DNA from 4 places in the Neobacillus sp. SM06 genome. Region 1 is predicted to be linked to each of the others. Evidence: riboswitches for the same ligand, from Rfam matches in the RefSeq annotation. Region 1 holds a riboswitch; each other region holds the start of a gene.
The links. A riboswitch is a leader RNA that binds a small molecule or an ion and turns the genes downstream of it on or off. The one in region 1 is predicted to bind cyclic di-GMP.

Region 1 (7,499 bases):
ACTGTTAACGCTGATTCAGCGTATTCAAGACGAAGGCCTGCCGTTTTATTTTTCGAAAAAAAATAATGGTTTACTGATTCTCGGAATTATACCTGGTTCACCTGCTGATAAAATGGCGCTTGAGGTTGGCGAACTCATTACGAAAGCGAATGGACACACTGTGCATGATCCAGTTGCCTTTTACGAGGCATTGCAAAAAAACCGTGCTCATTGCAAGTTGGAAGTGATCGATACAAATGGGGAGGTCCGCTTTGTCCAGCGGGCGCTTTACGAAGGCGACCACCATGAACTTGGCATTTTGTTCGTTCAGGACGAGAAAGATTATGGAGAGAAGATTGGGTAGTTTTTGTGATTATTCATAATTAGTTAGAATCATGTGGAAAATATAAAAAATAACGCCTTGAAGGTATTCTTTAAGGCGTTATTTTTATATAAGGGAATGGTGGTTGGTGACATGACTAAGAATCAAAAATTATTAATAACTCCAAAGCCATTTGCAGACGAAAGCTTGGCTGGATACTTATTGAGGTTAACTGTAGCAAATTTTTATGAAAAAGTTAGCCATATCTATCTTTTGTAATACTTGTAGGAAATTGTAAAATGGAGAAGTGAAAACGGAAATTTATTAAATTCATTTATTGATAATATGGAGAGATTAAGTGGACTCATAAGCTACTCTTTAGATGACTTGATAAGATTAATATTTACTTCCAATTATGTAAATTCTCCCTTTTGCCAGTACAGCAATAAACCGGTTCCAATTTTTAAATTTAATAGTCAAGTAATTGGCTGATGGTACCAGATCAATCCTATTTAAAGAAATTACAAATTTAACAAAATCAAATAAAAAACAAGGCTCTTTTTCTAAAAAAGCAGCCTTGTTTCCTGATTCCCCTAAATTATAATGGCAAATCTCTCTTTTTAAATGTCAAAATACTTATGATAAATGCAATGAGGCCAATGGCAAATAGAATAACACAGTCCTGTATGAGATTTCCTTTGCCCACTACAACTTCAGAAGGTTTATATAATGTAAAAAGAGTAAAATTTTTTAACCAGTCCACTTTGTCACTAATTTTTCTAATGAAATCCAAGCTAAAGAAACCAAAAATAATCATCCCTGAAATTCCAAGGCCCTTCTTTTCATCATTAGATAGGGACGAAACCAAAAATGAAATTCCTCCTAATGCAAAGAACAGGGCAAAAGCTGCTACATTCAACTGAATAAATCGCTCTACATGAAAAGAACTAGTGTCATCAGCAAAAATACGAACACCAACAATACCAAAAATGGTTGTAATAGCCGAAATTAAAAATAATCCTGTTATGAAAACACTTGCTTGTGTAAATGCAACCTTTCCTCTTGTCGTTGGAGTAGATAATAAATATGCCATCGATCCTTGGTTCACCAATTTCGCCATTAATTGTATAGGCACTGTGACACAAAAAATGGAAACGATTAAAGTAAATAATACTCCATAAAATTCACCTGACATAAACGATTCGAAGCTTCCGAAACCATTTTGCAAATTAAAAGCCTTAGTCATTCCAGCCGGCATTACTTTTAACAAATCGTTTAAGGGTTTGGCTGTTTTTTCCATACTTGGATAAATCCATACGACAATTAAGATATAAAAAGCAGCACCAATGGCGTAATTCATCACTCCTTTTATATTCACTTTCATCATCTGTTTATAGAGTGATAAATTCATTTTGAAGCCCCCATTCTATCATAATAATTCATAAAGATTTCCTCTAAGTTTTGTGTAAAGATATCAATGTTCCGTACGTGATATTTTGCGGTTTCTTCTATAAAAGCATCATAATTCCCTTGGATCGACACCCTCACTCGATTTCCTTCATAAGACTCAATTTGCAGATTAGATTTCAAGAACGCTTTCACATCTGATTGGTTTTGAAATGTCACTTCAAAGAGCTTTCTCTGCATGGATTGTAGCTCGTGTATATCCTTTACCGCAATGACCACTCCATCCTTAATAATTGCCGCCCGGTCACATGTCCTTTCAATTTCAGGGAAACTATGTGAAGACATTAAAAATGTTTTTCCTTTTGCCTTTTCTTCGAGGACAAGTTCAATAAATACTTTTTGCATTAACGGATCCAAACCAGATGTTGGCTCATCTAAAATAATGACTTCAGGGTCATGCATAAAGGCTGCCACGATTCCTACCTTTTGTTTCATTCCTTTTGACATCTTTCGAATGGGGGTGTTGACATCAAATTGAAATCGTTCAATTAATTCATCTCGTTTTGCGAAACCTTTTGCTCCTTGCATTTCTGTCATAAAGTCCAAAAAACTTTTTCCGGTCATTCCTTCAATAAAAGCAATTTCACCCGGCAAATAACCAATATATTTTTGTGCTTCTCCTTGTTTTGTCCATGTATCTAATCCATCAATTTTGACAAATCCACTCTCAGGTTTCATAAACCCCATGATATGGCGAATAGTCGTGGATTTTCCAGCCCCATTAGGTCCCAGAAAGCCGAAGACTTCCCCCTTCTTTATTGAAAAAGTAACATCAAAGATCCCTTTTCCATTTTTAAATTTTTTTGTTAAATGTTGAACCTCCAGCATTTTTCCACCTCCAAAATTATGAAATATTTATCTTTTCTTATTTCATAATTTATATTACGTTTGGGCATAACTATTGTCAATAGAATGATGAAATATCTTTGTGTTATAATTTCATTATTAATAAATTGCATGTAGGATGATGAAAATGAATGGTTTTGAAAGACGAGCCTTCCAAATAAAAGGAAATATTATCCAAACAACATTAGAAATGCTCAAAACATGGGATTCTAGTAAAATTCGAATAGCGGACATTGCCAAAACTGCTAATGTCTCTCAGGTTACCATTTACAATTATTTTGGAAATAAAGAAGCTTTGTTACGAGAGGCCGTAAAGAAATATATTGAAGACTCATTTAATGATTTTTTAGAAAATATGAACGGGGATTATACTTTTAAAGAAAAAATTGAATCCATCATCTTACAAGAAAGAGAATCCTCACTAAGCTCTTTAACTCCTTTTTTTATGCGGCTTGTTAAAGAAGATCAAGAAATCGCTCAATTTATGGAAAAAGAGTACAATGAGAGGATTCTCCCGGCCTTCCTTCAATTAATTGAAGAAGGGAGAAAAAATGGGAAAATTTCAGATAAGATTTCAAACGAAGGTCTTTTTGTTTTTATTAATTTCAGTATGAAGTATACCAATGAGCTTTACGATTCAATTCAGCAAACTGGGAACATGAATTTAATGAATGAAATGCTCCATATTTTTTTATACGGAATTTGTGGGAAAGAATAGGATCCTCAACTGAAATTGCGTTTTTGTGCTGTCTTATTATGTGCTTCTCAGGATTATACGGCTACGTCAATTGATGTATGGAATCATGGGGCAAAGGGGTCTATAAGAAGATTATCGAGCTGGATAAGATCGTCTATACTGATTACTTTTCGGATGCCGAAGGGAATTTGAATGATTCCATGCCGTCCACCGAAATCACATTGGATTTCATCGATTTGGGTGGAAAAACAAAGCTGATTAACCGTGCTGAATATGTTTCTGAAGAGGCTCTCAACACCGTCATGGACATGGGCATGCTGCAGGGAATCACTGAAACTTGGGATCGTTTGAGCGAGCTAGTGGAGTCGCTGAAGTAGATTTTCCGTAATGCTCTGCGCTCCGCATAACAGGAATAAAAAATAGGGTATGAGAACCATTGCGATTCTGTACCCTATTTTGTTCTGATATTTACTTGATTTTCTCCGCCAACTCTAAAATAATTCCCTCTGGGCCACGAACGTAACATAACTTATACCTTTCTTCATATTGCTGGATCTCACTAAAGATTTCCGTACCCCTCTTTTTCAATTTTTCAACAATGGCTTCAATATCTTCAACAGCAAAGCAAATATGTCGGATCCCCAGCGTATTTGCTAAAGGTTGCTGAATAACTTTTTCATCTGACGGCGAATAAAATTTGACTAGCTCTATCCATACTTGACCATCTGGCATCCCCAAGCCTACACATGCCGTTTTAACATCATTAAGCCCAACAATTCTGTCCAACTGTTCTCCAGCCAATTCCCATTCCGCCTGCACTTCAAGTCCTAACTCAAGAAAAAACGCTTTAGCCTCTAAAAGATCATTTACGTTTATACTCACATGATCGATTCTATTGATCTTCATTTCTCATACCTCCTATGTTCCTGTTATTTTAATACCGTTTCGTGTACGGTTTGTTTGAAATTCTAATTCGCTTAAAACAGGGAAATACCCTTCTTTTATAAATTCTTCCGATTGTATTTTTTCAGAAAGAAATTATAGTATAATGTGAAGAGAAGGAGGTGAATGGACATGCTCGAAAAAAGGCTTGACAGATTGGAAGAAATGTTAACCACGTTAATAACAATGGTAGGCAGTTTAAATCGTCAACAGCAGGAAATGAAAAGTGAATTGCAGGGTATGAAGGCTGAAATCAAGGATATGAAGACAGATCAGCAAGAAATGAAAAGAGAAATCCAGGATATGAAGGCTGACATCCAGGATATGAAGACTGACATCCAGGATATGAAGGCTGAAATCAAGGATATGAAGGCCGACTTCCAAGATATGAAGATAGATCAGCAAGAAATGAAGATTGACCTGCAAGAAATGAAATCGGATCTACAAGAGGTAAAAGATGAACAATTTATTTCACGTAATGAAAGTGAAAAACAATTTTCAGAAATGCAGAAAATGCTCACTTTTATGAAATGGGATCAAGACCATACTTGTGAAAAGACAGTGAAAAATGAAAGAGAACTGGCTCAAGTTAGAGGTCATCTTCAGCTTTGAACTAATTGATCGCATTTTTGGAGCGTTGATGGCCTTTGTTTTTTATGAAACAGAAAATTTAATTCCTGAAGAGTCCCCTGATGATGAGTGTTTGTTTTAGCCCTTAAAACTACTGTAACCTGCTTTTAAATAAAGAACTTCCCCCTGTGAATCCGACATCTGTACAATCTATTTCCCCATTCAGCAGACAACTTCCCATTGTATTTCAGAAAAGAACGGCAGACGATCTTATAAAAGATTGGCTAAATGAGCAAGCTGTGATTCCAAGTCTGTTATAATCATGAGCAAAGGGGAGTGATTTAGAATGGAATTGTTAATGGAGCAATACCAAAAAGGGTATTCAAAGCTTTTAAATGAAGTCGATGGCCTTTCCAAAGAACTGCTATTGTTTAAACCATCCGAAACTAGTTGGAGCATCACGGAAATTATTATTCATGTTTCAGATGCAGAGCTGGTACATATCCATCGGATGAAGGCGGTTTTGGCAGAAGAGAACCCGATTCTGACTGCCTTTGATCAAGAATTATGGACAGATCGCCTGCATTCCCAACAACTAGATCACCAATTGTATCTTCAGCTATTCAAATCGATGCGCGAAAGCTTTCTGCCAATTCTCCAGCAATTAACAGAACAAGATTATTTTCGGACTGGAACCCATACTGTTGCTGGCCCGCTTACATTTAAAGAGATTTTGGAACATTCTATTGAACATGTTGAAGGTCATATCGAGCAAATCAGACGGGTGAAAAAACGTTTTGAAGCACAAAACAAGCAGTAGCATTGGCAATCGAATCAAACTGAGGCGTATCTCGTGTCTCAGTTTCTTTGCGTTTAAACCAAACTACCAAACGATTGAGTCAAAAGTACTATTTATTCTTTCTTATGTTTTGACGATAAAAAAAGTAAATGAATACAAGGGTAAAACTTTGGAAACAAAGTGGCACAAAACTAAAGGGACTAAAGTCGGTCATACGATCGATCATGTCAGCCAGTTGCAGCAGCGGTTCTATCACATCCCTTACAAACTGTTGTAGGGGCTTTATTTTTGTGTTTTTCCCTAAGGAGGGACAGCAGAATCACGATCATGAATGACACCATTTTGAAATAGAAAGAAAGGAAACGATCGAATGAAGGTAAAAAATCAATTATTTCTTACGGTTTCTGTCTTATTTTTTATACCGAACAGTCTGTTCATTGCCTATATTGGCGTAAAAGATTTTACATGGGAACTCGGACTTGTTGTCCTATTTTCCCTTATATTTTTCATTTTAACTATTTTAAAGGTTAAAAAGGTACCTGTTGAAAATCTAATAGCAGTGACGGAAACAGCAGCAGCAAGTGAAGCCCCGTCTTTTTTGGAGGCAGAGACAAAAAAGAAATTTTCCGAACTTGTCTCTTCCTTAATTGCTTTTAAGCAAAACATGAGCAAACTGATGAATATATCAGAAGATGTATTAAAGGGTGCTAGGATCCAGTCGCAAAATGTTGAAAAAAGCACTGCTGCCATTACTGATATGTCTAGCGGTATTGAGCAAATTGCCGTAAGCGCCACAAAGGTCTCCCACTTGTCTAAAGTTTCTTCGGAAGAGGCACTAGAAGGCTTCAAGCGAATTGAAACGGTAATCGGGCAAATGGAATCAATCCATCAAAAAGTTGATCAATTATCCGAAACGATTATGGATTTATCGAGTCACTCAAGTGAAATTAGCCAAATTGTCAATACAATAACGGAGATTTCGGCAAATACCAATCTTTTGGCGTTAAATGCCGCAATTGAGGCAGCACGAGCAGGCGAACATGGAAAAGGATTTGCCGTTGTCGCCCATGAGGTGCGCAAACTTTCAGAAGAAGCAACCAATTCAACGAAGAAAATCACAAATATTGTTTCAGCCATTCAAGACAAGGTCTCCAAATCAGTACAACTTACAAAGGAAGGAAAAAAAGAAACCGAGAATGGGGCAAAGGCGGTAAATGAGGCTAAACACTCTTTTGAAGTGATTCAGCGGGAAATTAATCATGTCTCCCAGCAGATTCTTGATGTATCTGCGGCTGTTCAGCAGCTCTCAGCTGGATCACAGGAGATCAGTCGCTTGACTGAGTATACAGAAAAGGTTCAAATGGGCGGTGTCCAAAAAATCAATGAATTAACAAAAACCATTCAGCAACAGATAGAGGAAATGGCGATTCTGATTGAGAAGGCAAAGGAATGATCAGATAAAACGAAAGGGGAATGAATTCATGCAATATAGACCTTTTATCGACGCTGCACTCAAATCTCGATTTTATCAGGAAAAATTAGCAGGTCAGCATTTTGAAAATTGGCTGGGTATCCCGTTTACGACAAAAACGGAATTAAGAAATGCGGATGCTTATGATCTTATCGGCACAGCCATTGATCAAATCGCAACCTATCATGAGACAAGTGGAACAACCGGAACACCAACGCCAAGCTGGTTTACTCATAAGGATATTGAACAAGAGGTAAATGTCGTATTGAACTCAAGCCTCCAGCTTAATGAAAAAGACCTTGTGTTGAATCGGTTTCCGTTTGCCATGGCCATCCCTTCTTTTATCTTTTATTGGTCTGCGGCCAGAGTAGGAGCTGGTCATATTGCTGTAGATAAAGCCAGTATG
Region 2 (7,499 bases), on a different contig from region 1:
TTTCTCTCGCCATGACTGCCCTTGCTCACAGACCGTCTTCAGCACCCAATGACCAATCGGGATGATCAACCCTGTTTCTTCTGCAATCGGAATAAACTCCGCGGGAGATACCATGCCAAGCTCTGGATGGTGCCAGCGCAAAAGAGCTTCATAGCAAACCAATTGATTCGTTTTCAGATGAAAAATTGGTTGATAATACACTTCCAATTCATTTTTTTCCAGTGCAGTATGCAAGAAATTTTCCATAATAAAGCGGTTAATAGAAGTAGATTCCATTTCTTTTTGGAAAAATTGAACCCCATTTTTCCCTTGATCCTTGACCGCGTACATCGAGATATCCGCTTGTTTCAACAGTTCATTCATATTCTTTCCATTTTCCGGATAGAAACTAATGCCAATGCTCCCTGTCATCTTGATATTCAGCTTGTTAAGGGTCACTGGTTCCGAGATTTTGTCCAGTATTTCCCTTGCCAGTTTTTTTGATTCAGAACGGTTCCCACTGTGTGCATGTTGATGCAGAACAATAAATTCATCGCCGCCTATTCGTGCCAAAAGATCATCCGGACCGATGCAGCTTTCGATTCTTTTCGCCATTTCTTTTAGCAAAAGATCGCCGTAATCATGGCCAAATGTGTCGTTGATCGATTTAAAATTGTCCAAATCAAGAAAAATAAACGCTAAGTTCGCTGATTTCACCTGATCGTACTGAAAATAATTTTGAATGAAAGACCGATTATATATATATGGAACTAAACAATTTGGTTCTGTAACGATTTCCTAGATTAATGACAATATTCTACAAAATTTAAGCACAATATACCTGCAATCATCGGAGTTTGTCGAATATCGTTTTAGGCTATTTATTGCTCAATCCGATCCTGGCAATCTGGCTAAAGGTGTAATTGAGTCAATAGTTAAAGCTTAAGACATAGACGATTAACGATTTTCATAGGGTCTTTATTGATTTGTGTAATGAATGTCTGGACAGCCACTCTAATTTCTTCTACCGTTTTATAAAAAACATTATAAATAATTGATTTTTTTAACCATCCCCACAGTCCTTCAATTAGGTTTAACTCTGGGCTGTATGGTGGGAGAAAAACAAGTTGCAGATGATCTTTATGGGCTTCGAGAAAAGGTTGAATCAGTTTCGAGTGGTGGATTCTAGCATTATCCAGTATCATTACAATCTTCTCACCCTTGTATCTGACTACAACTTTTTCAAGAAAAGATAGGAAAACTTGAGCATCATAGTGTTCTTCTTCTGTGACAAACACTTCGCCTGTTTCGTAATCGAGGGTACCAATTAATTTAACCCCGTGATGTTTTCCATAAGTAGGTATCACTTTTTGTTGCCCTTTAGGAAACCATGTATTGGCTAAAGCTTGGTAGTCCCTGATCATGGATTCATCTTGAAACAGAATTCGATCAATTTCGTCATTCATCATTTTTTTTAATCGTTTCAAATTCTTGTTTGAACGCTTCCTGTTTCTCGGGGTCAGCCTTTGCTAGGGTATACGTTGGTTTTGTGTAACTAAATCCCAAACGAGTCAACAATCTCCTTACACCCCGGTCCGTATAAACAATGTCAAATGTTTGCTTAATCCAATCGCGAACAAGAAATGAAGTCCAATTCATTTCTGCGGGAAATCCAACAGCAGCTGGCTTTTTTTCAACAATTAACTGATAGAGTTCCTTTTCTTGTTCCTCTGTTAGTTGACAAGGGCGTCCGGGAGATTGTCCGGGAACTAATCCCTCCAAACCGTTAGTTTTATAGGCTCGAACATAGTTATATATAGTTTGCTCCGTACATTCTAAAAGGTCAGCGATTTCTACATAAGTCCGTCCTTTTAAATGCATGAGGATAGCCTGATAACGTTTAAACATCCGTAGATCCCTTAAACCATGCATACAAGCTTTAACTTCCTGAATTGAATCCATGTTTTCATTTTGAAGGATTTTCATTATGTGTCCGCCTTCCTAAAGGTTTTATTTACCTATAAGAATTGGACAAATTTTCTTAAAATCCTTTAATTCCATTTATATAGTTTGAGGTTAAGGTGTCTTTAATGGTTAAGTTTTCAAGATCAATGGTTTGGGCAATTAAATGACCGGCTGTTTGCAGAACAGAGTGGTCATACCCGCTAAATTCAAATGGCTGTGAATGAATCGCCAACAGCCTGCCAAATACCACTCCAGTTTTTAACACAATCGGAACCTCAGTAAAATGTCCGCTGCGTAGCAATGTAAGCAGCGGATCCGGCTTTTCGACATCAGCAGCCCCCACGAGCCGGCTCCCTTCGGATAGGAGGGTTTGCCCACGATTAAATGCTTTTATTACGGTACCATCACCGTTCTCATCGGCTGTTAGAACAAACGTATTCACTGCGATTGTTTTACTCAAAATTTCAAATACATGCGTAAGAGTAGTATTTAAAGTTTGATAGTAAAATAAATCTCTCAGATGACCGCTCATGATTAGACCCCTTTTTTACCTATTTTAATCCAGCTGAAATAATAAATGAAAACTCGCCGACTGGCGAGTCCTTTGGACGAAGACAGAGGCGTAGTTGAATTTATGCGTTCAGAATTTATCCATATAAATTCTGATTAGCCAAAAAAAGACTATCCCTTCATCCAATGGAATAGTCACTTCTCTCTCTTGATCGTGCTATTCGGCAGCTGGCTGTCATGGGTGCGTTTTCACCGTTAGACCCTATAGTTTTGCGCCCCCATTTTTCAATGGGTTTGCCTGTTCGTAGCTATTTAATTTTCTAGGCTCATCGGCACCCGGACTTTTTTCACAAAAAATGCTGATTCCCTATAAAAAAGGGAACTACTGCTAAAACTCTAGTAAAAATTACTTGCTTCTTAGTATATACTAAATTTTCTTATAAAAAAAGGGGAAAGTGGTAGAATTTTGTCAAAATGTGTTGAAAGTTTGAAGGTGGAAACGATTGGGGGGAGGAGACTATAGAAAGATTTCCTCATACAGTTTTGGCGCTCTTTTCTTAATTTGCTTTAGTAGTTTCTCCATTTATAAAACCATCGTCAATATTTAAAAATTTCGAATTCATTGTAGTCGCTTTTCTTCGTTCATTGCTACTTCTAGAATTGGATAATTTTCGGCAACTTCCGATGAACCATTTCCTTACTAAGCAAGGAAGATCTACTTATCGTATAAAAACTCAATCCCTACTTAGTAAGGTTTATTTGCTGTTTTTTGTAAAACTACAAAAAATTCTTCAAATCCCTTGAGATTTTATCCTCATTTTATTTCGTTTTCCAAAACGCTTAAACTTCTATTTTAAAGCGCTTTGTCATTGTTCAATCACAATGGGAATTCAATTATGATTGAAACGATTTGTTGAAAATGCTTGCCTTTCCCGGATTTTTTTCTATCCAAGCAGTTGCTGATAGATTTTCAAATTAGCGTAGACGGCTTCGAGTACTGGTGTGGCAATTTGTTCTTTTCTCGCGATTTGGAACAGGAACCCATGCAGGTGATCCGCTTCAACTGGCAGCTGTTTTTCCATATCTCGTTGCATCGACGATTTCATTTCAAATCCTAGCCCGTCAATTTGCTTCATTAAGGCTTCTGCCACATGGTCAACAAGCGGTGCATCGACGGCTTTCATCACGGTGATAATTTCATGCAACAAGTGCTGTACCGTTTCCCGGCCGTTCGGCTGTTCGCGAATCGGGCCGATCGGGGCGCGCATTAATGTTGTGATACCAGACATCGTCGAAATAAACAAGTACTTTTGCCATAAATCACGATTGATATTGTCACTTAAACGGAAATTTGCATTGGCGCCACTAAAGCTTTCAGCGATTTTTAAAATCCGCTCCGATTTTTCTCCGGAACGCTCACCGAAGACGAGATCGTGAATTGGGCTCGTCTGGATGATTTCACCCTTTTCTCCAAGTGTTGCTTCAATAAAACAAAGACCGCCAAGCACCTTTTCTTCACCAAACTCTTCTGCCAAGATCCCGAAATGCAAAATTCCATTGAGCAGCGGCATGATCGCTGTCCTCTCTGATACATATGGACGAAAGTCGGCTATCGCATTTTGCAAATGGTATGCCTTTGTGGAAAGCAAAATCAGATCGAACGGTTCCGCTTCTTCACCAGCGACAATGGTTTTTGGCCGGAATGAAGCATCGCCATGGACACTGTTAATCTGGAGTCCTTGCTCTTCCAACTGTTTTCTTCTTCTTTCACGAACAAGAAAGGTCACATCTACCCCTTTTTCGGACAGACGGCCGCCAAAATAACCGCCCACTGCTCCGGCACCAACAACTAATACTCTCATTCCCAACATCCTCCTTTGTTTTGAAAACCTTTACTTTCAGTATAAATTTCCGTTTCATGGAATGAAAGACAAACATCAGTTTACGGCAACTTTTTTTCGCAATAGTAAATAAGCTTTGATCATAAAATAGCTAACTTCATCCGGAAGCCGTTCTTTGATCGGCTTTAACTTCTCTGCACCCGCTTCGGCAACGGCCTGCTCCAACAAGGGCACAAACTTATTCGGGATCATCCCGTCTAAATCAACACCAAGCCCCTGTTCGGCACAAAGCAACAGATGATTTTCAATTGTTACCAGCGAAAGCTCCCGTTTTGCGGCAATTTCTTCAAGCGACAGTCCTTCCTGATAAAGTTTAAATGTTTCTAAATGTGAGTTTGCCACCGGCTTCGTTGCAGCCTTTTTAACAGGCGTTTCTGCAGCCATTTCCGGCTCTTGCCCAAGATTTCCAGCAAGGAAATTTCCAATTGCAGCCAGAAACGCTTCACCGTATTTTTTTAGTTTATGCTCGCCGACACCATTGACTGCTAGGAATGCTTCGTTCGTCTGCGGCCGTTTTGCCACCATATCTTTTAACGCCGAATCGGAAAAAATCACAAATGGCGGTACTTTTTCGCTGTCCGCCAGCTGTTTGCGAAGGGTTCTAAGCGCTTCAAACAATGGATCATGGCGGGCCACTTGCCTGCTTACAACCGCTTCCCTTCTGTAAACTTTTTGCTGCCCCAGCAGTACCTCTTTTCCCTTTACCGAAACCACCAATGTCGGATAGGTTCCATGCTGAACAGCGATCAGTTCCTGTGATATCAAAAATTCGATAAAATCGGACACTTCTTTTGCACTCTTTTCGCGCATGATCCCATAGGTTGACAGTTTGTCAAAGGATAGATCAGTAATCTTTTTATTTTTCGAACCGGTTAATACTTGGGCGATGAGCTGCTTGCCAAAGCGCTGCCCCATGCGAATCATGCACGACAAAACCATTTGCGCCTCTTTCGTCACATCGATGCTCTCCCGTGAATCGGTACAATTGCCGCATCGGCCGCACGCTTTTGTCTCGGTTTCGCCAAAATAGGTTAAAATAAACGCCTGCAAGCATTCTTCCGTGTGGCAATAATCTACCATCGACTGCAGTTTTTCCAATTCTTGTTTGATCCGGGCGGGATCGCTCGATTGGTCGATTAAAAACCGTTGGATTTGTACATCCTGAGGGGAGTAGAGGACAAGACATTCGCTGTCCAATCCATCTCTTCCGGCACGGCCTGCCTCTTGATAATAGCTTTCCATATTTTTCGGAAGCTGAAAATGAACGACGTAGCGGATATTTGATTTATCAATTCCCATGCCAAACGCGGAGGTAGCTACCATGACCGTCGCTTCATCTGCTAAAAAACGTTCCTGCTCGCGGGTTCGTTCTGTCTCATTCATTCCAGCATGGTAACGGGCGACATTGAAATTTTCCTTTTTCAGCCGCTCGTAAAGCTGATCAACCGTTTTCCGTGTGGCTGCATAAATAATACCCGCTTCTTTTTCATTCTTTTTCAAGTAATCTTTTAAAAAACGCAACCGATCCTGCCCCTTAATAACAGTGAAAGAAAGATTCTTACGTTCAAATCCGGTAATGATCGTATTTTCCTCGTTAATTTTTAATAAATGACAAATATCTTCGCGCACAATCGGCGTAGCGGTGGCGGTTAAAGCCATCACTGTCGGTTTCTGCGGCATGCTTGTGATTAATTTTTGAATATGGCGGTAGCTTGGGCGAAAATCGTGCCCCCATTGGGAAATACAGTGGGCTTCGTCTACTGCGACGAGAGGGATGTCCATTTTTTTCAGATCCTCAATAAAGCCTTGCGATTCTAAACGTTCAGGGGCAATATAAAGAAGCTTGTACTTTCCTTGGATTGCTTGCTGAATTCGCTCATTGGCTTCCTGGAAACTTAATGAGCTATTAATAAAGGCTGCTGGAATCCCTGCTTGTACGAGCGTGTCGACCTGGTCTTTCATTAACGAAATAAGCGGGGAAATGACAATTGCTGTCCCATTTAGGGCAAGTGCCGGAATTTGATAACAAATAGACTTGCCTCCCCCTGTCGGCATGACGCAAATCGTGTTTTTCCCTTGTAAAACCGATTGGATGGCTTTTTCCTGGCCATGGCGAAACGATGAATACCCAAAATAGGTTTGCAATAACTGCTGTGCTTTTTCTAGCAATGAACTTCTCTCCTATCTGCGCTAGTTTCCCTTCCGAACAAATCAACTATTTCTATTATAACGTTTTTGAATGATGAGCGAGGTACGAAGAGCATTTTTCCGCTAACAATTTTTACGATAAAGAGCAAAGGATCTCCACGTTCATGAACTACGGATAAAGTGATTTGTATTTTATTCCCATTGAATAAACAACATCAATGTTGTATTATACTATATACAAGCTGCATTGTTCGTATCGATAATAAAGTTTTAACCTTTAAGCTGTAACAGGGAGTTTTAAATTGAAACAAGAATGACAAGCCTTCGTCTATACGACAGGGAGGACATGCAGGGCGGTTTCTGCGAACACCCACTTTGAGGAGTGGTGGTTTAAAACTTTCTTATTTTTCTACGGCAATTGCGGCTCCTTAACATGACTTTTCGAACCCGTTTCTTCAGTGGAAACGGGTATTATTTTGCCGTTTTTTGCAACTTTGTTTTCATTCACGTGTAGGAAGCTCACTTTCTCTGAATTTACAGGGAGACATTCTTCAGATAACCGCTCTTTCCCTCCCTTTTCGGGCGTTGAGCAGCCACTCTCTCAGCGACCTCCAACCACCTTTTTGCTCTTTCTTGGGCGTTGAGCCACCTCCAAGAACTTATAACAATAGCCACTACTGGAAAAAATAACAAAAATTTCGAAACTAGATAAACGAGACCAAAGATTTTCAGGAAAATTTTCTCTATTCTTTTTGGTAAGCAATTCACAGTAATGTTTCAATACAAAACAGTAAAAATATTCTCGCTTTTCCGTTATCATGAAAGTAGTACTGAGAACGGAGGAATTGGAATGAAGCGAAAAATGATCATTACCCACAATATTGCCGATCAGGAGCTTTCAGCCATTAAAAATGTTTTACCCGAATGGGAAATCATTTGCGGAAAAAATCCGGAAGTTTGGAAAAACCATTTAAAAGATGCCGAAATTATCGCCGG
Region 3 (7,499 bases), on a different contig from region 1:
ATCCCTTTCTGGAATAATTGTCTTTGCAAGTCTCATTAATCCTAGATTTTATCATTATGGCGATTTGGTTACTATTTTATTGGTTGCCGGTACAATCTTAATGCTAAACTACTTTATGATTGAATTGCCACCAAAGGGTAACCATTTTTCTATGGATTCATCTATATTTCTCGGAGTTCTTTTTTTATTTGGTTTACAAGATACTTTAGCTATTTTGTTCCTATTTGCTATAATTTTTGCATTAATTCTTAGAACAACTGCTTGGTGGAAACATATTTTTAATTTTGGTATGTACACACTAATGATTTCATCAGCCTACTATGTTTATTTAATTTCTGGCGGAGTGATTGGTGAAATTACCATAAAGAACCTGTTCCCAACTATTTTTTCTTTTATTATTTATTTTACTACAAATATTATTCTTATTGGTGTCTATTTTATATTGTCAGCTTCAGGAAACTTAAATTATATAGTTAAAGGTTTAATTATCGAACCGATTTCTACTTATATTGTTACTATGTTGCTTTCTCAAGTACTTGTAATTTTAATAAATTCACAAAAGATGTATGGACTTTTTCTATTTATATGTATTTCTATACTTTTATCTTTTGCATTCAAACAACATTTCAAACTATTTAAAGAAATTTCAGAAAAGGCTAACAAAGACTTCCTTACTGATTTGAACAACCATGGTTATTTTAAAGAACTTCTTGAAAAAAATGTAAAGTTTGCAAATGAAACGGGTCATCCGCTTAGTCTCGCGCTTTTGGATATCGACGATTTTAAGAAATACAATGATCTTTACGGGCATATTCCGGGCGATCAATTGCTGAAAGAATTCGGCCACCTTTTAAAAAAGATTGCTGATGAAAGAAATTTTATCGTTGCCCGGTATGGTGGCGAAGAGTTTACCATCTTGATGCCGAATACAAATCGAAATGAGGCCTTTCATTTTGTAAATGATTTGCGAAAAAAAGCAAATGACACCTATTTCTATGGGGTAGAAGGTCTACCTTATGGCTGTTTTTCCTTTTCCGCCGGAATTGCCGAGTGGGAAAAAGGCATCTTAAATATATCTGACCTCATTCATAAAGCAGATCTAGCAATGTACTCGGCAAAAGAGCATGGAAAAAATTTAGTGCACCTATTTAATGAACAAACCGATTATTCCGTGCAAAAATCACTGAATCTTGAAAAAGATCTTGAGGAAGCGGAACAGCAATTAAAAATCTTTTTATCAAAGGATGTCTATACATACCGACACAGCAAACGTGTGTATCAATATGCCGTTGATTTTTCAAAAAAGTTGCAGCTGACCGAGCAAGAAAGAAAAACACTTATTCTTGGTGCGCTTATTCATGACATTGGAAAACTGGAAATCCCGCGAGATATCATTAACAAAAAAGGAAAACTGGACCCCCATGAATGGGAAATCATGAAAAAGCATGTTACTTGGGGGAAAGAAATCATTTCAACCAATAAAAAGTTTGAGGATTTGATTCCTTTAGTGGAACTTCATCATGAGCGCTTTGACGGGAATGGCTATCCGTATGGCCTGAAAGGAAAAACGATTCCAAAACTATCGCGGATTTTGTGTGTCATCGACTCTTTTGACGCCATGACAACCGAACGGCCATACCAAAAGACCAAGACATTTAAAGAAGCAATCATTGAATTACGTGCATGTGCCGGCAAACAATTTGATCCGCAATTCGTCGAACCGTTTATTGAGCTAATTGAGCAGCTTGATGCTGAAACATGTGTGGGAACGGCTGAATATGCGGAAGGTGTCTGAGATTGCAGATTTACGCAACCTATAAAGAATTTCAACAAAAACGTCCCAGATCCTGCATCGGGACTTTTTTTACTATCCGAATGAACAGGTCCAAAGTCGGATGTTTTTTTGTCGAAAAAATGCAAAAATATGAATCGTAGGAGTAACAGCAAAGACACAACGAATTTAATAGATTCTTATTTTTTCAAAGGCAAACTTACTGAAAAGTAAGGACGCAAAGCCTACAGGTCTAAGGTGAATTGCTATGACGGCTGGGTTGCAAAGAATGGGATATCCTGTCCGTTTTAGGGATACGATCGATTCTTGCAAATAGCCTTTTGCAAGTTTTTTTATTTTTTTTTAAAAGAAACAAGGGGGAAACGTGAATGGATTTCAAAGAAACGATTCGAAATGCAGCAGCAAGAGCTGTAATCACGGGAACAATCGCATTAAGTTTGAGCTTCTGGGGAGGAAGTGCCTTTGCAGAAGGAACAACCACCACCACCGACCAAGCCACTCCAACTGTTGAAAGCACAACAACTTCTGGAACTGCAGCAGCCTCCACTCCAGATCAAAGCAGTTCAACGACTGGGCAACCTACGTCCAGCCAAACAACGGCAGATTCAACTCAGACGTCTACAAATACGAATCTATCACCAACAGATTCAACAACAGTCACAAGTAGTACACCCAGTCTACTTCCAGGAGATTTCTTTTATTTTTTTAAATTATTAACTGAAAATATTAAATTAGCGTTTACCTTTACTGACGCGGACAAAGCGAAGCAAATTGCCCAATATGCCCAAGAACGGTTAGCCGAAGCGAATGAATTAATGAAGCAAGGGAAAACAGATTTGGCGCAACAAACAATTCAGAAGGCCATTGAAGAACAACAAAAAGCAGTCGATACTGCTAAAAAAGCAACCGCATCAACAAAGGAGAAAACGGCCGATCCTGCTCAAACAAGCGGAGATCAAACAGCTAGCACTAGCCAATCAAGTGGTGGCCTAACCGCAGAAAAGGCCGACTTACCATCACAGCTTCAAACGCAATTTGGTCAAACGATCCTAGCATTGCAAGCCGCTATTGAAAAAGTGGACAATCCAAAGGCAAAGGAGGCTCTTACAAAAAATATTGAAAAAGCGATCGAACATGTAGACGCAAAACTGACAAAACGATTGGCAAAGCTTCAACAAAAACAGAAGACAGAAGATCAAGCCGCTTCAAATGACGGAGCAGACCATCCGCAAGCTTCAACAACGACACCTGCTAATCAAACAGCTGATGTAAAGACCGAAGAGGACCATTCTAAGGACAACCATGTCGAAGAGATAAAAACCAAAGGGATTGATCAGCCTAAACCTGTTAGTTATGAGCGAAATAAATCGAGCGAACAAGAAGGAAGACAACCAGAAAAGAATAAAATGGCTGCCCCAGCACAACCAGCCACAGTAACCAATGTTCAGCCAAAAAGGGTGGAAGCAGATGTTGAAAAGAGCCCTTCTATTATCCAAAGTCAAACACCGGCACAAGCTCAGACTCCAGCTCCTGCCGTTCAACCAGCGGCCGAGGAAAGTGAAAACTTGAAAAAAGCAGAAGAAGCAAAAAAACAAGTTGAGCGCGAACATGACAATAACAAGAAAAACAAAGAAGATAAAAAAGGAAACAACCGCGGCAAGGATGACTAAAAAGGCCAAGGAAATGTTGCAGGATTGGGTACCAAGTGAAAAAAAACAATTTAAACACGTATGACATTGGAGATGACTGGGAACACAAAATTTTAGTAAAAAAAATAGAATCGGTTCCTGAAAAGCTCTCTCTCCCAATCTTGAAAACAACCGGAGCATTGCTATACGACCTACCATTAGGCAAACCACTCTTGCACTTGCGACGGCTTCGAGTGGTTTGCTTTATTTTTTACCGGTATCTTCACACCTTACTGATAAACATCCGACAAATATCGCAGCATGTCGCTTTCTAATCCGTCAAAAACTTATACCGCAAGATGGCGGCTAACCCTGCGCCGTGCTTGAACTCGCCTTTTGCGACCATTTCCTTCAGCTCTTCCATTGGAATAAAGTGCAGCTCAATTTGCTCGCTGCTTTCTAACTTTTGCTGCGAAGCTTTTAGTCCCGCTGCCGCAAACAAATAGATTTCCTCAGTCGTCGAGCCTGGAGATGGAAAAAAACTGCCCAATTCGAGCCAATGTTCGGCTACATACCCTGTTTCTTCTTCGAGCTCTTTTTTTGCAACCGCAAGCGGAGAAGTTTCCGAATGATCAATCATGCCAGCAGGAAGCTCCCATTGCCAGCTTTTTAATGCATGTCGGTATTGTTTAAGACAAATAATGTCTTTATTTTCCGTTATGGGTAGTACACAGACCCCTTTGGCAAAATCCAAAAAGGAAAAAGTCTTTTCCTCTCCATTTGGAAGAATCACCTTGTCAATCGTAATTCCGAATCGATCCACTTTTTGATTGTTCGAACTATTTATTTTCCATGCCATCACATTCACTCTCCGCTTTATCTATATTATCGTTTAACCTACTTTTCATTTTACCATCACATTTCTCCCCAATTCTATTTATATCCTTTCGAGCAATTATGAAAATCATTTTTTGAAAATTCCCCGTGATAATGGGCACCGAAAGAACCATTCGGTAACTTGCAGAAGCCACTTTTTCGCTTTATGCAGCTTTTGTCAAAAAGAATTAGGTTGTCCGTAGACAAATTTCTTGCTTTTTCATCTTTCAAACATGCTACAATTAGCCAAATGAAGTAAGCGCTTACACGTAATGTTTAGAACCAGGCTAAAAAGGAAATAGTTAGTGTATATTTGCACTTTTTACGAGGAGTGATTCTCATGGAAAAGCAAGGGAATTTCCTGGTTGGAATGTTTTGGGGAACATCGCTGAGCGTGCCGTTATGGATCGCCTTTTTCGGTTGGATAAAAATCGTCCTTCACTTCTTGTAAAAATACCAATATATAGAGCAGCATTCTAAGGCACAATCAGAAATTGTGCCTTTTGCCGTTTTATTCCTATCTCACCGCTTTTATCTCCCACCTGCATTTTCTCCATTTTACCACAAAGGGAGATGAAACATTTTCCTCCTGCCAAAGTCAATAAAACAATCAAAAACTCTTCCCGCTAATCTTTGACCATTTTTTTGAATACCCGAAATGCTAGAAAACACCCTTGAACAACACTATGGATAAGTTCGTGCTGCAAAACGAAACAATAGCAAATTCGTTCGAAATAGTGTATTTTAATTAAGGTAATTCATCATTCGGGTAAAAAATTTTTGAAGAGAGATGAGGGAATAGATGGATGACAACTTCAAGTTATAAGCAGTCTACAATTGTCTCGCTTCTGTCGGCAGGAACGTTCATTGCGATTCTAAATCAAACACTGATGATTACAGCGATCCCTCCAGTAATGGCGGAAATGAACATTACCGCAAATAGTGCTCAATGGTTAACGACTGTGTTTATGCTGGTAAATGGGATTATGATTCCTGTTAGCGCATATTTAATCTCCCGTTTTACTACAAGGCAGTTATTTCTATCCGCGATGGGCATTTTTGCAGCTGGCACACTCATCGCCGCTGTTGCGCCCAATTTTGAAATTCTTCTTTTAGGTCGAGTCATTCAATCCACTGGTGCCGGTGTGATGCTTCCGTTAATGCAAACTGTTTTCTTAATGATTTTTCCCAAAAATAAACGCGGAGCAGCCATGGGCTTAGTGGGCCTTGTTATTTCGTTTGCGCCTGCAATTGGTCCGGCCTTGTCGGGGTGGGTAACTGCAAATTACTATTGGCGCATTCTATTCCTGATTATTTTTCCAATTGCCCTTATCAACATTTTGGTGGCTTATTTTGCTTTGAAAAATGTAACAGAGGTAACCAAGCCAAAAATTGATATTGTATCCATCTTGTTATCATCAATTGGCTTTGGCGGTCTTCTTTATGGATTTACAAGCGCAGGAAATTACGGCTGGGGAAGCTCCATCACTCTTGCTTCACTGGGAGCAGGCGGACTTTCATTAGTGCTATTCATTTCTAGGCAGCTGCGATTGCAGCAGCCTATACTTGAATTTCGCGTATTCAACTATTCCGTCTTTCCAATGGCCATTGCAATTGGAATGATCAGTTTTATGGGACTCATTGGGGCAGAAACAATTATCCCATTGTTCATGCAAAACATGCGGGACTTTTCCGCCTTCGAGGCAGGTGTTGCACTCTTACCTGGAGCACTCGTATCAGGACTCTCGGCGCCCATCATCGGCCGCATTTTTGATAAAATTGGACCAAGGTGGCTTGTGATCAGCGGCTTAATCATCATGACAACGGCCACGTTTGCTTTTACCAATTTAGGTCCGGCCACCTCAATGGCCTACATAACCGCTTCCTATACGGTTAGAATGTTAGGTCTGAGTATGGTGATGATGCCTGTCGCAACAGCGGCATTGAATCAATTGCCAAAACAATTGATCGCGCACGGAGCAGCCATGGATAATACCATGAAAATGATCGCAGCCTCTGTGGGAACGGCTATTCTCGTTACCGTTATGACCATGACAGCCGAAAATGCAAAACAGCGGCCGGAAATCGCCTACCCGGATATCCATGGGGCAAACATAGCATTCCTAGTCATCTCCCTTCTCTCCTTACTGGGATTAGCTCTGTCTTTTTTCATCAGAAGAGAAAGACAGGAAGAAACAGTACCGGAAAACTGAATTAGACTTTGAATACCCGCCGGATGGAAATTTTCACTTCATCCGTTAATATGGTAAAGTATGCCTTTCTATGGATTGTTTGGTTTAGGGATTAAACCATCTACAAAGAGCATACTTTTTCATTTTTTTTGCCTAAAACAAATCCACCTCATGGCAATTTCGTTTTTCATATATTTTTCCTAATTTTGGAGGAGAATACAGAGAACCGCTCCCTATATTCCCCCTGCTTTCGACAAATTTTGGATAGTTTCTTGCAGCGAAATGGAGTAAAATAGACCTATCACAATTTTTTACTTTCGGAGGCAATAATGAATAATAAAAAGAAGCGTGTGTGGAAAGTGGCGGGTTTCAGCATTCTGGCTGTTTTTATTCTAGCTGGTGCCGGCTTTGCTTATGAATACTACCAGCTGCAGCCAAAAAATCACTTCAAGTCGGTTCCTGTCGTAAAATCAGCTAACAACTCAAAAGATGCTGTCGTGGAAACCGTAAAAAAATTGGACAATCCGGTATTTAATATTCTGTTAATTGGCTCAGATGAACGAAAAGGGCAAAATATTGGTCATTCTGACTCCATGATGCTCGTTCATGTTGATTTAACGAAAAATGAATTTCAAGCTGTCAGCATCCCTCGCGATACACGTGTTCATTTAGATGGATATGGATATACGAAACTTACAAGTGTTCAATATATCATGCAGGCAAAAAAAGGACAAAAGCAAGGGGTTGAAGCCGCAGTAAATGCCGTCTCAGAATTAACTGGAGTTCCCATCAACTACTATGTAGAAACCAACTATTGGGGCTTTCAGTCAATGGTAGATGCCGTCGGCGGAATCAAGATGGACGTACCCTTTGATGTGAAATTAACGCACCCATGGTATCCTGAAAACGTCAATAAAATCGTTTCTACTGGAACGCATTCCCTTGATGGCAAAATGGTGACAGAGATTGTTCATGAACGCTACTCCTTGCAAAATGGTGAGTACGGCCGCC
Region 4 (7,499 bases), on a different contig from region 1:
ACTGAAACAGCAGGAAGTTTTTCAATGATTGCTGCCAGTTCCGGCAATTGTTTAGAATTTATATATATTTCTGTATGCCAATTAACTACTTCATAAACTTTTCTTGCAAAATAGTCCAGGCGAGAAATATCTTCAGAACCCCCACGATTTACATTAAATCGAAGTGCTTTAACTCCTAATTGATCCAGTCTGATGATTTCTTCATCAGGTGTGTCAAAAGGCAGCTGGGTAACTCCAACAAAGTTTTCCCCAAGTGTTTGGATTGCTTCTATTAAATAGGATTGGTCATAGCCTTGAAATGAACCTGAAACGACCGCTCCGCCCACTACATTCAACTTGTCGGCACTCTTTCGATAATCTTGGCACGAAAAATAATTTGGAAGGTATCCCTGATTAGGTATTAACGGAAACCGTTTATCAATGATATGCAGGTGTGAATCAAAAATTTCCATCTACATTCTCCCCTTTTTTTATCAAAAAAACTGTACCCATCACTAATTTCCGATATTGGTACAGTTTCTATATTTTATTTATTCCATCTCCAGAAAAAAACTCCCGCCTCTTTTTCAAATAAAAGAGACGAGAGCATAAAGGAGAAACCCTTAATCAGTATATACGATGTATAAACTAATAGCAGAGATTTGCAATGAAAAGCGCTCACTTCCTTACTTTTCATCTTGTTCGGTTAAAATGATTGGGCCTTCGCTTGTGATGGCGATGGTGTGCTCGAATTGGGCGGAATAGTTGCCGTCGATGGTTCTGGCTGTCCAGCCGTTTGCATCCATTTTTGTTTGGTATTTGCCAATGTTCACCATTGGTTCGATCGTAAAGACCATGCCTTCCTTTATGCGCGGCCCTTTTCCAGGCAAGCCGTAATGTGGGACATCCGGCTTTTCGTGAATCACGGCGCCGATTCCGTGGCCAATAAAATCGCGGACAACGGACAAGCCTTCACTTTCAACGTATTGCTGAATGGCATGGCCAATATCGCCAATCCGGTTTCCAATTTGCGCTTGTTCAATTCCTTTGTAAAGCGCCTCTTTTGTTACCTTTAACAAATGGTCTGTCTCCTCCGAAACATTTCCGACCGCGTAGCTCCATGCCGAATCGGCCAGGGCACCGTTGTAGTTTACAACCATATCAATGGTGACAATGTCCCCTTCATTTAGTGGCTCTTTCCGCGGAAATCCGTGGCAGATTTCATCATTTACACTCGCACAAGTTGCATACTCGTAGCCCTTATAACCTTTTTGTTCAGGGGTTGCACCATGCTTTTGCAAGAATTGTTCAACAAACGCCTCGATTTCCCAAGTTGTAATGCCCGGTTTGATGAGTTTGGCAATTTCTTTATGGCAGGAAGCAAGAATTTTTCCGGCTTGTTTCATTGCTTCAATTTCACGGGCTGATTTTAAAACAATCATGTTTTCTTCCTCTTTTCTATAAACGTATTGTCAAAAGTTATATATTAAAAAGTTAATAAATCCTTGATTTAGTGGGCTTTAAAATGCAAAAAACTTGCCACCCCCTAAAATCTAAGGATAATTGAGGTTACCCCACACACAACATCCCAGATTGGAAGTGACAAGTTTGTACCCTCAATTATTAACTTATTTAATGGAATTTATCAAGCATCAAGATCAGGTAATTCGAACATTACTTACACTTCTCGTTGGAAAGGGTATGTTTGAAAAACCTGAAGAAACGCCTGTTAATAAACCTTATCGAAAACTTCAAGTCGATGAACTTCCTATCATCGAAACCTTTGAAAAACTTGATTATCAAAAACTCCTCACCGATTATCTTGAGAAAAACGGTAAACCCTTAAAACCGGTTCAAAGACGTTCAAATACAAAAGCAATTGTACCTAAGTCAATGAACTGTCCAGCGTGTGGTGCTCCATCGGATTATCTTTATGCCAATAATGGAGGCAAAGGACAGTATCAATGTAAGGTATGTTCCTGCCTTTTTAACAATAAGAGTCGTTATTTGAAAGAGGCTATTCTTAAGTGCCCTCATTGTTCAAAAACCCTTGAAAAAGTTAAGGAGCGACAAGATTTTGACGTGTTCAAGTGCAAAAATAACGATTGTCCCTATTACCAAAAGAAACTAAACGGCATGTCTTCCAAAGAAAAGAAACGGTTTAAAAAGGATCCGCAGGCATTTAAATTACGATACATTTTTCGCCGGTTTCACCTTGATTTTAAGCCTCTTTCCAAGGAATCACCTGAACTTCCAGTAGTGGATTTGTCAAAGATTTACGCATCTCCACATACATTGGGGTTGATTCTAACTTACCATGTCAACTATGGCCTTTCAGCTCGTAAAACAGCTGCCATTATGCAGGATGTCCATGGTGTATCCATTTCACATCAAACGATTTTGAACTACGAAAACAGCGTCGCTCTTTTGCTTAAGCCATATATTGATCATTACCCTTACGAGCTTTCCGATCAATTTTGTGGCGATGAAACCTATATTCGAGTGAATGGTCACTGGCATTACTTATTTTTCTTTTTCGATGCGGTGAAGAAAATCATCCTTTCTTATCCGGTCTCACCGAATCGAGATACGGTTTCCGCTATTCGTGCAATGGATGATGTCTTATTGAAGATGAAAGAGATTCCAAAAGATTTAACCTTTGTGGTAGACGGAAATCCGATCTATCTGCTAGCCCAACATTTCTTCGCACAGCACGGCATTTCCTTTGATGTGAAGCAAGTGATTGGGCTGACAAACGACGATCCTGTTTCGACGGAATACAGACCTCTTAAGCAAATTATCGAGAGACTTAACCGCACTTTTAAGGGCAACTATCGTTCCACTCATGGCTTTGGGTCGGAACATGGTTCAGTTTCTTTTGTCACGTTGTTTGTGGCGTACTTTAATTTCCTTCGTCCACATGCAAGTTTAGAGGGCAAAGTCCCGGTAGTGAATCCAGAACTATCAGGGCTTCCTACAATGCCCGCGCGATGGACAAAGTTAATGGAATTAGCTCAACGCTGGATTATCCAGCAGCGGTCTACCTAACTTTTTGTTTAGCAGAGCCCTTGAATAAAACTAGCATCCGGCGAAGCGAACTCTTGACAAACCGAACTAGCCAATGGTTTAAAATGGAAAAACCAAGGGCTATTTAGCATGCCTTCTTTTTGTCCCCGTCGCCCTTGGTAAAGTAAACGCAAACCATTGGCGTGTTTGTCAAGAGCGGTTGCGGGGGCATACCCGCCCAGTAAATGGAAGAAATATTAAATCGCTAGGTAGTTTTCATAGAACTTTTGACACTACCTCTATAAATTCTTCGCTATTTATGCATATTCCGTTGAAAGTGCATCCATTCATACGCTCTTTTATATTAGCGCTATTTGATCAATTTATCAAAACAGTTTGCAAAGCTCGTTCCGTAAACAGAAAGAATTACGCAATTGCATGGAACTTTCTCTATTCTTTTGATAAAATGACTTTATATCTATACAGATAGGTGTGTGAAGCTCCATGATCGGTGATCGTGTAAAAAAACTTCGTTTGGAAAAAAAAATGTCTATATCAGAACTATATAAATGGAATTAAAGGATTTTAAGAAAATTTGTCCAATTCTTATAGGTAAATAAAACCTTTAGGAAGGCGGACACATAATGAAAATCCTTCAAAATGAAAACATGGATTCAATTCAGGAAGTTAAAGCTTGTATGCATGGTTTAAGGGATCTACGGATGTTTAAACGTTATCAGGCTATCCTCATGCATTTAAAAGGACGGACTTATGTAGAAATCGCTGACCTTTTAGAATGTACGGAGCAAACTATATATAACTATGTTCGAGCCTATAAAACTAACGGTTTGGAGGGATTAGTTCCCGGACAATCTCCCGGACGCCCTTGTCAACTAACAGAGGAACAAGAAAAGGAACTCTATCAGTTAATTGTTGAAAAAAAGCCAGCTGCTGTTGGATTTCCCGCAGAAATGAATTGGACTTCATTTCTTGTTCGCGATTGGATTAAGCAAACATTTGACATTGTTTATACGGACCGGGGTGTAAGGAGATTGTTGACTCGTTTGGGATTTAGTTACACAAAACCAACGTATACCCTAGCAAAGGCTGACCCCGAGAAACAGGAAGCGTTCAAACAAGAATTTGAAACGATTAAAAAAAATGATGAATGACGAAATTGATCGAATTCTGTTTCAAGATGAATCCATGATCAGGGACTACCAAGCTTTAGCCAATACATGGTTTCCTAAAGGGCAACAAAAAGTGATACCTACTTATGGAAAACATCACGGGGTTAAATTAATTGGTACCCTCGATTACGAAACAGGCGAAGTGTTTGTCACAGAAGAAGAACACTATGATGCTCAAGTTTTCCTATCTTTTCTTGAAAAAGTTGTAGTCAGATACAAGGGTGAGAAGATTGTAATGATACTGGATAATGCTAGAATCCACCACTCGAAACTGATTCAACCTTTTCTCGAAGCCCATAAAGATCATCTGCAACTTGTTTTTCTCCCACCATACAGCCCAGAGTTAAACCTAATTGAAGGACTGTGGGGATGGTTAAAAAAATCAATTATTTATAATGTTTTTTATAAAACGGTAGAAGAAATTAGAGTGGCTGTCCAGACATTCATTACACAAATCAATAAAGACCCTATGAAAATCGTTAATCGTCTATGTCTTAAGCTTTAACTATTGACTCAATTACACCTTTAGCCAGATTGCCAGGATCGGATTGAGCAATAAATAGCCTAAAACGATATTCGACAAACTCCGATGATTGCAGGTATATTGTGCTTAAATTTTGTAGAATATTGTCATTAATCTAGGAAATCGTTACAGAACCAAATTGTTTAGTTCCATATATATAGCTGATCAAGCTGGAGTGGCCAAGTCGTATTTAAGTTCGCTTGAACGAAATCTTCAACGGAATCCTTCCATTCAATTTCTTGAAAAAATTGCAAGCGTCCTCAATGTACCTGTTGACCATTTAATACATGAGCAAGAAAATCAAGAAGAATTGGATAACGACTGGATGAATCTCGTGAAAGAAGCAATGAACTCTGGTATTTCCAAAGAACAATTCAAGGAATTTCTTGAATTTAACAAGTGGAGGATCAATCAGCAAAACGACAATTAAGAAGCAAATCCGTTTCGATTGTAGTTTTTTCTAAAAAGTGTATTTTTGTTCCATTTTTCCATTAAACAACATTTTCGATCCGTTTACCTCTTCCATTTTGTCAAGATATGCTGAATATCGATGCAATTTGTAGCAAAAAAAAATTCCAAATAGACAAAAAAGAACACTCTGATTCGAACGAACTAGGTATAATCTACCTATGAGTGTAATAAAGTAAATTAGTCCTAAAAATAGAGAGCAAATTTTGGGGGAAATACAGAAAAAGGCAAACCTGTTGAAAGACAGGGACGCAAAGCTGCGGGTCTAAGGCGGAAATTTCATTTGCTATGATTGCCGGGTTGCCTGGAATACGATCGGTACTTGTATTTTAGGGGGGAGAATGTGATCAAAACAAAGGAACTTGCTGAAGAAATTGACCGGGATTGGATGGCACTAATGATCGAAGCAAAAAAAATGGGGATTTCAAAAGAAATTGTTCGTGAATTTCTGAACCAGAATGATATAAGAGAAGCAATTTGTAAGAATCCGTCAACTACATAAGATCAAACAGAAATGGTAGAAAGTACTCGTCGCCGAGTACTTTCTTTTTTTACGAGAATAATTCACGTTCTTGGGAGTATCAAAATTTCAACCCTTCGATTTTTCGCCCTGCCCTCTGGCGTGTCATTGGATGCGACCGGCTGGTACTCCCCAAAACCTTTTGCGCTGAACCAACGCGGATCCAGTTTGTCATTATGCAAAACGATCTTCATAAAGTTCACTGCGCGCATCACACTCAGTTCCCAGTTGGACTCAAATTTGGAGTTTCGAATTGGTACATTGTCCGTGTGACCACTGATAATAATATTTCTTGGCGGATTCATCACAAGCAAATTGGAAATTTCACCAGCGGTTTTCAGGTCAATGCTGCGGACTTCCGCACTTCCAGAATCAAACAGAACATTATCGCGAATCGTCACAAGCAAACCTTCACTTGTTAACGACGTTTGCAGCTTATTTGCTAACTGGTTTGCTGTGATGTACTGATTCACTTTCACTTGCAGCTCTTTCAGTTCTTTTTGATCCTCTTGCATCGCTTTTTGCTTTTCCTGCTCTTGTTTTAATTTTTGCGGATCTTCAGCCATATATTGATTTTTTTGTAAATCTTTTTTTCGCACATCCGGGGCGTCCGAGCTGCCTTGCGGAATAGTAGTTTGATAATTCAATAAACCTGTTTCCCCAGTGAACATTTCGTTAAAGGCTTTTGATAAAAGCTGGAATTTTTGCGCATCAACGGAACTCATGGCAAAGAGAACAATGAATAATGCCAAGATCAGTGTTAACAAATCTGAGTACGGCAAGAGCCAAGCTTCACTCATTTCTTCCTCTTCATGCTTTTTCTTGCGACGTTTACTCATCACGACCCACAACACTTTCTTCCAGAATCTTCTTCCGTTCTCCTGCTGGCAAATACGATGCGAGCTTTTGCTCAATCACCCTTGGTGCCTCGCCTTCCAAAATGGATAAAATTCCTTCAATCATCATCTGTTTTACTTTTACTTCCTGCTTTGATTTACGTTTTAATTTATTGGCAAACGGATGCCACAATACATATCCAGTGAAAATCCCGAGTAATGTAGCAACAAATGCAGCCGAAATAGCACGTCCGAGTTCAACAGTATCGTTCATATTGCTGAGCGCGGCAATCAACCCAAGTACGGCGCCCAATACCCCGAGTGTCGGGGCATAGGTTCCAGCTTGGGAGAAAATTGCGGCACCGGATTGATGGCGCTCTTCCATCGCCTCAATTTCCTCAGAAAGCACATCCCGTATGTAATCAGCGCTCTGCCCATCAACTGCAAGCGACAGCCCATTTTTTAAAAAAGGATCGTCCACTTCGCTCGTTTTCGCTTCAAGGGCGAGCAGTCCTTCTTTTCGTGCTAGCTGGGCCCAATCGGAAAACAGGCGGATCAATTCCGCTTGATTGACCGCCTTTTGTTCTTTAAACACAACGCCAAAAAGTTTTGGCACTTTTTTAATTTCACTTGTTGGAAAAGCAATGGTTACCGAAGCAATGGTTCCGGCAATGATAATCAGAAATGCCGCAGGGTTCGCCAAGGCGACCAAGCTGACCCCTTTTAATACCATTCCTACGCCAATTGCCACAAAGCCAATAATCAAACCTATAATTGTCGTTAAATCCATTTATCTCTCACCTGCATCGATCGTATTCGCTTCGAATTTTTCTTTCTTAAAAAAACATCCTCTTTCTCTTTATTTCGACAAGATTCACTGAATCTTAATAGCTTATAAGAATTTTCATTAAAGATGCAGGAGGAAGTTGTTGATCTTTTATGCCAATCGGAAATCCTCCTAAGATTCTGAGTTGCCT

Region 2: it holds a riboswitch for cyclic di-GMP, as region 1 does, so the genes downstream of both, ACQYAD_RS02100 (hypothetical protein) here and ACQYAD_RS00325 (methyl-accepting chemotaxis protein) in region 1, are expected to answer to the same signal.
Region 3: it holds a riboswitch for cyclic di-GMP, as region 1 does, so the genes downstream of both, ACQYAD_RS18375 (DUF5667 domain-containing protein) here and ACQYAD_RS00325 (methyl-accepting chemotaxis protein) in region 1, are expected to answer to the same signal.
Region 4: it holds a riboswitch for cyclic di-GMP, as region 1 does, so the genes downstream of both, ACQYAD_RS01765 (anti-repressor SinI family protein) here and ACQYAD_RS00325 (methyl-accepting chemotaxis protein) in region 1, are expected to answer to the same signal.

What each region holds. Positions count from the first base shown of each region.
Region 1 covers NZ_JBNWEO010000005.1:21,720-29,218, forward strand. The annotation lists gene ACQYAD_RS00285 (PDZ domain-containing protein) at 1-343, shown strand, start outside; gene ACQYAD_RS00290 (ABC transporter permease subunit) at 900-1,712, opposite strand; gene ACQYAD_RS00295 (ABC transporter ATP-binding protein) at 1,709-2,596, opposite strand; gene ACQYAD_RS00300 (TetR/AcrR family transcriptional regulator) at 2,742-3,332, shown strand; partial or broken gene ACQYAD_RS00305 (SRPBCC family protein) at 3,410-3,688, shown strand; gene ACQYAD_RS00310 (VOC family protein) at 3,780-4,217, opposite strand; gene ACQYAD_RS00315 (hypothetical protein) at 4,386-4,865, shown strand; gene ACQYAD_RS00320 (DinB family protein) at 5,170-5,643, shown strand; cyclic di-GMP riboswitch class I at 5,773-5,865, shown strand; gene ACQYAD_RS00325 (methyl-accepting chemotaxis protein) at 5,993-7,075, shown strand; gene ACQYAD_RS00330 (phenylacetate--CoA ligase family protein) at 7,104-7,499, shown strand, end outside.
Region 2 covers NZ_JBNWEO010000007.1:196,136-203,634, forward strand. The annotation lists gene ACQYAD_RS02090 (putative bifunctional diguanylate cyclase/phosphodiesterase) at 1-774, opposite strand, end outside; one part of gene ACQYAD_RS02095 (IS630 family transposase) at 915-1,470, opposite strand; one part of gene ACQYAD_RS02095 (IS630 family transposase) at 1,469-1,941, opposite strand; gene ACQYAD_RS02100 (hypothetical protein) at 2,021-2,476, opposite strand; cyclic di-GMP riboswitch class I at 2,675-2,763, opposite strand; gene panE (2-dehydropantoate 2-reductase) at 3,399-4,316, opposite strand; gene recQ (DNA helicase RecQ) at 4,392-6,524, opposite strand; RNA gene ssrS (6S RNA) at 6,740-6,934, shown strand; gene ACQYAD_RS02120 (D-2-hydroxyacid dehydrogenase) at 7,354-7,499, shown strand, end outside.
Region 3 covers NZ_JBNWEO010000022.1:21,038-28,536, reverse strand. The annotation lists gene ACQYAD_RS18380 (bifunctional diguanylate cyclase/phosphohydrolase) at 1-1,795, shown strand, start outside; cyclic di-GMP riboswitch class I at 1,975-2,059, shown strand; gene ACQYAD_RS18375 (DUF5667 domain-containing protein) at 2,161-3,462, shown strand; gene ACQYAD_RS18370 (NUDIX hydrolase) at 3,752-4,279, opposite strand; gene ACQYAD_RS18365 (DHA2 family efflux MFS transporter permease subunit) at 5,103-6,509, shown strand; gene ACQYAD_RS18360 (LCP family protein) at 6,818-7,499, shown strand, end outside.
Region 4 covers NZ_JBNWEO010000007.1:124,176-131,674, forward strand. The annotation lists gene ACQYAD_RS01740 (amidohydrolase family protein) at 1-452, opposite strand, end outside; gene map (type I methionyl aminopeptidase) at 666-1,421, opposite strand; gene ACQYAD_RS01750 (IS6 family transposase) at 1,588-3,027, shown strand; one part of gene ACQYAD_RS01755 (IS630 family transposase) at 3,654-4,126, shown strand; one part of gene ACQYAD_RS01755 (IS630 family transposase) at 4,125-4,680, shown strand; gene ACQYAD_RS01760 (helix-turn-helix domain-containing protein) at 4,802-5,128, shown strand; cyclic di-GMP riboswitch class I at 5,383-5,474, shown strand; gene ACQYAD_RS01765 (anti-repressor SinI family protein) at 5,510-5,668, shown strand; gene motB (flagellar motor protein MotB) at 5,731-6,525, opposite strand; gene motA (flagellar motor stator protein MotA) at 6,518-7,312, opposite strand; gene ACQYAD_RS01780 (LysR substrate-binding domain-containing protein) at 7,481-7,499, opposite strand, start outside.